Regions from separate parts of the Arthrobacter sp. SD1074B genome, predicted to be linked through region 3. Evidence: riboswitches for the same ligand, from Rfam matches in the RefSeq annotation. Region 3 holds a riboswitch; each other region holds the start of a gene.
What was found. Region 3 has a riboswitch for S-adenosylmethionine ahead of metX (homoserine O-acetyltransferase MetX). Riboswitches for the same ligand answer to the same signal wherever they lie in the genome.
Positions count from the first base shown of each region.

Region 1 (2,255 bases), 2.4 Mb from region 3:
CGGGTTGAACGATGGCAGGGCAAAAGCCCCTAAAACGGCGTCGAGCATTTCCGGGGCGAGCCCGCTGTTCCTGCCGAACCGGGCGGTCACGCCGAGCACCACCGGCGTCCCGTCGGCGCGCCGCCGGACATCGACGTCAACCGGGCCGGTCAGCCCAAGCGCGCGGACAGCGGCCATGGCCACATTGCCCACGTCCACGTCCTCGCCGGTTCCGACCCGACGGGCGGCCGCCGCGTTTCCTGCCTTCCCCCCGGCCAGTGCGGTTTTTTCGACCACGACGACGAACGGGGCGGCCGCGTTCTGCACCGGGGTGCCGAAGACCATCGGGCCGTAAGCGGTTCCCGGGATGAATTCCTGCACGATCTGGCCTTCCGGCAGCCGGTGCCAGTCGACCGCGGCGCCTCCGTCGACAACAGACACGCCGCTGCCGCCGCAGGAGACCCGTGGGCGGACGACTACCGGTCCACCAAGGGCTTCCATGGCGGCCTCAGGGCCGGAGAAATCCCGGGGGACCCCGAACCGCGGGACGGCCACCCCGGCCGATTGCAGCCGCCATGCGGTAAAGAGCCTGTCGTGGGCGAGGGCCACCGGTCCCGGCTCGCCGATGATGACGCGGACGTCGGGGCCGAAGGCGGGCCGGAAGGCCGCCAGCTGCGGCAGCTCGTCACTCACGGTAGGGATGACAACGTTCACGTCTTCGGCGGCCACCAGCCGGCGGAGCGCCGAGACCAGCTCCGGATCCGAGGCCTCCAGAACGCGGACGGCGGTGATTCCCGACCCTGCCGGCAGTTCGCGGATATCGGTACCCAGTACGGGTATGCCCCGCGCTTTGAGCTGCGCCGCGACGGCCCGTCCGGCAGATCCGCCCGCGCCGGTGACGAGCACGCGGGGCTTCACAAGCGGTCCGTTCCAGTGCCACAGGGAACCGCGCCAGCCGGAAGGGGGGCCAGGAAGGCAAAGATTAAGCCGTGCATCGAGACCATAAGAATCCAGTTCCTTTGTAGACGTGCCGGTGCCACAGTGCAGCGCCGGGCAAATTGCTGGTTATCCCATCGAAAATCTGCTGGCACATCGGTCATGCCCGTCCCAGTCAAGGCGAGGGCGCCAGGGATATCCCGAGTAGGAACTACCCGAATCTGTCCCGCAGGCACTGCGCCGGATGCTCACGAATACTGGGGCTCCTGCCAGCGCTACCCGCTCCCACGCTGTGGCTGGAAACTGCCCGCCACAGCGGCCGCGTGACTTAACATGACGGGGCCGCCGGTGCCGCCAGCGCCGGAAGTGCTACGTTTTTGGGGAGTAATGAGAACCGGCGCCAAGCCCTGACTGGCCGGTCGGCAACCCTCCCTTTCGCGGCGGGGTGCCTCAGGTGAGTACTCGGCATATCGAAATTCGAGCTGCAAGCGTGAAAGTAAGGAGATCCGTCGTGCCCGACGCGTCCGCACCTGCTGTGCCCGCCACAGTCCCCGCCCCGTCCTCCGCCGTCCCCGGACCGGCCGCCGACGGGAGGCTGGCCTACCGCCTGTTCACCGGGCCCGATGACCGCAGCTTCTGCGAACGGGTCTCCGCCGCCCTGGCCGAGGGCTATGTCCTGCACGGCAGCCCCTCGGCGACCTTCAACGGCAGCACCGTGATCGTGGCCCAGGCCGTCGTGCTGCCTGCCGCCATCGCGAGCGCGGACGCCGCCGTCGCCAACGCGGTGGATGAGCTGGACGTCGTCGAGTTCGACGGCGAGGGCCACGCATGAGCTACGCCGGAGACCTGAGCCCGGAGGAGGCATGGGCCAGGCTTGAGGCGGGCGCCGTCCTGGTGGACGTCCGCACCGAGCGCGAATGGGCCCAGATCGGCACCCCGGCCACCCCCACCGCCGCCGGAAAGCGGCAGGACCCCCTGTTCGTCCAGTGGACGTTGGCCGGCGGAGCGCCCAACCCGCACTTCCTGGAACAACTCCAGCAACAGGCGCCGGCGGCCGAGCTCGTCTTCCTGTGCCGCTCCGGCGCCCGCTCGGTCGCCGCCGCGGACGCCGCCGCGGCGGCCGGCTTCACCGCCTACAACGTCCTTGAGGGTTTCGAAGGCGAACCCGGCCCGACCGGCCGCCGGACCATTAATGGCTGGAAGAACCGCGGCCTCCCCCTCCACCCCGGAAAGCACTAAGTGAGCTTCAATCCCGATGCCCAGGGCTGGAGCCCGGACACCCAGGCCGTCCGCGGCGGACTCGACCGCAGCGGGTTCCAGGAGACCACCGAACCGATCTT
Region 1 covers NZ_JBRAZT010000001.1:3,647,724-3,649,978, forward strand. The annotation lists gene ACUYM2_RS17025 (ATP-grasp domain-containing protein) at 1-897, opposite strand, end outside; SAM riboswitch class IV at 1,299-1,412, shown strand; gene ACUYM2_RS17030 (DUF1737 domain-containing protein) at 1,451-1,747, shown strand; gene ACUYM2_RS17035 (rhodanese-like domain-containing protein) at 1,744-2,154, shown strand; gene ACUYM2_RS17040 (O-succinylhomoserine sulfhydrylase) at 2,155-2,255, shown strand, end outside.
Region 1: another riboswitch for S-adenosylmethionine. It lies ahead of ACUYM2_RS17030 (DUF1737 domain-containing protein); the one in region 3 lies ahead of metX (homoserine O-acetyltransferase MetX).

Region 2 (2,255 bases), 1.4 Mb from region 3:
CCCGGCCGGCAGGCCCAGCCGCTTCAGCAGCGGATGGGCGCAGAACCGGCCATCGCGCAGGCCGATGCCGTGCTCAGCGGAGAGGTACGCGGCGACCAGGCCGGCGTCGTATCCGGCGACCGAGAAGTTCACGACGCCGATCGTCCCGGGTCCCTCTCCCCGGGCCGTGTCCTCGAAGATGTGGTGGACGCTCACACCCTCGATCCGCTGCAGCCCCTCCACCAGGAAGGAACGGATGGTGTCCTCGTGGGCGTGCCACTGCTTTTCGTCGAGCGCCTCGATCACCTGGCTGGCGCGGGCCAGCGCGGCGGCGCCCAGGACGTTGGGGGAGCCGCCCTCGTGGCGGGCCGGGCCGGTGGTCCAGCTGACCGTGTCCAGCCGCGCATCCCGCACGGCGCCGCCCCCGGCTAGGTGCGGGGTCCCGGCGTCGAGCCAGTCCGGCCGGCCCACCAGTACGCCGGCGCCGAACGGGGCGTAGAGCTTGTGGCCGGAGAAGGCGAGGTAGTCGACGTCGTCCGCGGCGATGTTGATGCGGCGGTGCGGGGCCAGCTGGGCGGCGTCGACGACAATCCGGGCGTCGAATTCGTGCGCCAGGGCTGCCAGCTCACGGATCGGCAGGATTTCGCCGGTGACGTTGGATGCGCCGGTGACGGCCAAGAGGCTCACGCCGCCGAGGGCGAGCTCGGCCCGGAGCCGCGCCACGGTGCCGGCCAGGGTGGCGGCGGCGACGACGCTCCGGTGCGGGACGTTCTGCCAGGGCAACAGGTTGGCGTGGTGTTCAATGTCGAGGTAAAGCACCTCGCCGGTGTGCTGGCCGCCGGCAACGGGCAGGCAGCCGGCCAGCAGGTTCAGCGAGTCGGTGGTGTTCCGGGTGAAGATCACCGAGTCGTCCGCGCGTCCGCCGACGAAGCCCCGGACGATGTTCCGGGCGTTCTCGTACACCGAGGTGCTGAGCTGGGAGGCGTAGCCGGCGCCGCGGTGCACGCTGGCGTAGTACGGCAGAATCTCGTTCAGGTAGGCGGACACCACGGACAGCGCCGGGGCCGAGGCGCCGTAGTCGAGGTTGGCGTAGCGGACCTCGCCGCCCTGGATCAGCGGGGCCAGGATCTCGGCGCCGGACACGGCGGACAGCGGCCGACGGGCGGCGTCGAAGTGTGCTCCGGAAAGCCCCGCGCTGGCGGTGGGGTGGGTAGGAATGGTGGCAGTCGTCATGGGACCTCGCTCAAAAAGGACCCCGCTCACAGGGGATCCGCGCTTGCCGCGTCCGCTCCGGACCGGCCAGGTCGTCACCCGGGGCACCCCGCCGCGAATGGAGGGTTGCCGGCCAGCAAACCGGGGTTTAGCGCTGGCACTCGTGACCTGGTTCGAGCCTAGGACATGGCCGTGCGCACCGAAAAGGCAAGCGGGAATGTGAAGCGTTGTGTTACGGACTGCCGTGGCCGGGCGGCTAGAGCAGGTCGTCCAGGCCCGGGTTGAGGCGTTTGAGGACCTCCGAGTGCAGGATGGAGTTGGTGGCCAGTGCGTTGCCGCCGAAGGGGCCGTCCTCACCCTCGAGTGAGGTGAAGCGGCCGCCGGCTTCCGTCACGATCGGTACCAGCGCGGCCATGTCATAGAGGTTGAGCTCGGGCTCGCAGGCGATGTCGACCGCGCCTTCGGCCACCAGGCAGTAGGACCAGAAGTCGCCGTACGCGCGGGTGCGCCAGACCTCCTCGGTGAGGCCCAGGAACTCGTCGAGGTTGCCACGCTGCTTCCAGCCGCCCAGGCTCGAGTAGGACAGCGACGCGTCGGCGAGCCGGGAGACGTTCGAGACTTTCAGCCGGGTGGCCGCGGCCAGGGAACGGCCAGTGTAGGCACCGGCGCCCTTGGCCGCCCACCAGCGTTTGCCCAGGGCGGGGGCGCTGACGACGCCGACCACGGGTTCGCCTTCGTCGACCAGGGCGATCAGGGTGGCCCACACCGGGACGCCCCGGACGAAGTTCTTGGTGCCGTCGATCGGGTCGATGATCCAGCGGCGCGAGCCGTGGCCGGAGCTGCCGAACTCCTCGCCGAGGACGGCATCGCGGGGCCGGGAACGGGACAGCTGCCCGCGGATGGCTTCCTCGGCGGCCTTGTCGGCATCGGTGACGGGAGTGAGGTCCGGCTTCGTCTCGATCCGAAGGTCGAGCGCCTTGAAGCGGTTCATGGTCTGGGAATCTACGGAATCTGCCAGTACATGGGCAAGGCGCAGGTCATCGTTGTAGCTCGAAGCGGGTTGG
Region 2 covers NZ_JBRAZT010000001.1:2,645,798-2,648,052, reverse strand. The annotation lists gene ACUYM2_RS12155 (aminotransferase class V-fold PLP-dependent enzyme) at 1-1,212, opposite strand, end outside; SAM riboswitch class IV at 1,247-1,360, opposite strand; gene hisN (histidinol-phosphatase) at 1,448-2,255, opposite strand, start outside.
Region 2: another riboswitch for S-adenosylmethionine. It lies ahead of ACUYM2_RS12155 (aminotransferase class V-fold PLP-dependent enzyme); the one in region 3 lies ahead of metX (homoserine O-acetyltransferase MetX).

Region 3 (2,255 bases):
CGGCCAGCGACCCGGCTTCCAGCGTGGCCTCGGCCGCCTGGGCCTTCCGGCCAAAGCGGCCGTCCAGCTCGGCGGCGGAACGGTAGGTGATGTGGGCGATCCGTCGGGCAAGGGCCAGGCCGGCGTCCGGTTCCGGGCCGCCGTAGTAGTCGCCGCCGTTGAAGTTGGGGTCCTGGCGGATCGCCAGGGTCTGGGCCTGGGCGAACGCGATCTGCTCGGCAGTGCTGCTGGCGCCTACCGAAATCACGGCGCAGCGCCGGACCCGGTCCGGGTAGCTGACCGCCCACTCGAGCGCACGTGCTCCCCCCAGCGAGCCGCCCAGCACGGCATACCAGCTGCTGATCCCCAGGGCGTCGGCGAGCCGCGCCTCGGCGGCAGTGCTGTCGCGGAGGGTGACCAGCGGGAAGCGCGAGCCCCAGGGCCGTCCGTCCGGGGCCGGCGTCGACGGTCCGGTGGAGCCGTAGCAGCCGCCGAGGATGTTGATCGACACCACGAAGTACTTGTCCGTGTCCACCGGGGCGCCCGGGCCGGCCAGCTGTTCCCACCAGCCCGGCTCCTCGCCGGCGCCGCGGGTGACGTGGGTGTCCCCGGTCAGGGCGTGCTCGATCAGCACGGCATTGGACGCGTCGGCGTTCAGCGTGCCCCAGGTCTCGTAGGCGAGGGTGACCTCCGGCAGGGTGGCGCCGGATTCAAGGGCCAGCGAACCGATGGGGAGGTACTGCACCGTCCCATCGGGAACAGCGGAGGTTTTGCTTTCGGGGACACCTGTACGGGTGACGGCAATCGTCATGTGAGGACCTAACTTCGCGCTTGCCCGCCGTCAGCTGACCGGCAGGCCAGGTCTTCACCCGGGGCACCCCGCCGCAAATGGAGGGTTGCCGGCCAGCAAGCCGGGGCTGTCACTGGCACTCATGACCTGCCTCGATTCTACGAAACCTGGCGGCGCAAGCGCGAAGATTGTGACGGCTGTGTGACCTCAGGCGTTTTTGGCTGCCCGGAAGCCGGCGTCGAGGTCCGCGATGATGTCGTCGATGTGTTCGAGTCCCACCGAGAGCCGGACCAGGCCGGGGTTGACGCCGGCCACGGTCTGCTGTTCCGGCGAGAGCTGGCTGTGCGTGGTCGACGCCGGGTGGATGACCAGGGACCGCACGTCGCCGATGTTCGCCACGTGCGAGTGCAGCTCGAGGGCGTCGACGAAACGCTTGCCGGCCTCCGCTCCCCCGGCCAGGTTGAAGGAAACGACGGCGCCGGTACCCTTCGGACCGTACTTGCGGCCACGCTCGTACCAGGGGCTGGAGGGCAGCCCGGCGTAGGCGACGGATTCGACGTCGGCCCTGGCCTCCAGCCATTCGGCGACCCTGAGGGCGTTGGCGACGTGCCGTTCCATCCGCAGGCTCAGTGTCTCGATGCCCTGGGCGATCAGGAAAGCGTTGAACGGCGAGACGGCGGAGCCGAGGTCGCGCAGCAGCTGGACCCGGGCCTTGAGGATGAAGGAGAGGTTGGCGCCCAGCGCCCCGTCCGCCCCGAGGTCCCGGGCGTAGACCAGGCCGTTGTAGGTGGGGTCCGGGGTGTTGAAGCCAGGGAAGCGCTCCGGGTCCTTGCCGAAGTCGAAGTTGCCGGAGTCGACAATCACGCCGGCGATCGCGGTGCCGTGCCCGCCGAGGTACTTGGTGGCCGAGTGGACCACAATGTCGGCACCCCACTCGATCGGCCGGATCAGGAACGGGGTGGAGAGCGTGTTGTCCACGATCAGCGGCACCCCGGCCCGGTGCGCCACTTCCGCGACGCCCTCGATGTCCAGCACGTCCTGCCGGGGGTTGGACACGACCTCGCCGAAGAACAGCTTGGTATTCGGCTGCACGGCATCGCGCCACTGCTCCAGGTCGTCCGGATCCGCGACGAAGGTCACCGAGATGCCGAATTTCTTCAGCGTGTGGGCCAGCAGGTTGTACGTGCCGCCATAGAGGCTGGGGCTGGCCACCACATGGTCCCCGGCCTCGGCGATGTTGAGGATCGCCAAGGTTTCGGCGGCCTGCCCGGAGCTGAGCAGGAGCGCCCCGAGGCCGCCCTCGAGGCTGGCAACCCGCTGCTCCACCGCGTCCTGGGTGGGGTTGCCGATCCGGGTGTAGATGGGGGCGAGCTCGGCGAGCGCGAAGCGGTTGGCGGCGCTTTCCGCGCTGGGGAAGACGAACGACGTCGTCTGGTAGATCGGCAGCGACCGCGCGCCGGTCGCGGAATCCGGCTCCTGGCCGGCG
Region 3 covers NZ_JBRAZT010000001.1:1,252,602-1,254,856, reverse strand. The annotation lists gene metX (homoserine O-acetyltransferase MetX) at 1-790, opposite strand, end outside; SAM riboswitch class IV at 802-917, opposite strand; gene ACUYM2_RS05810 (bifunctional o-acetylhomoserine/o-acetylserine sulfhydrylase) at 977-2,255, opposite strand, start outside.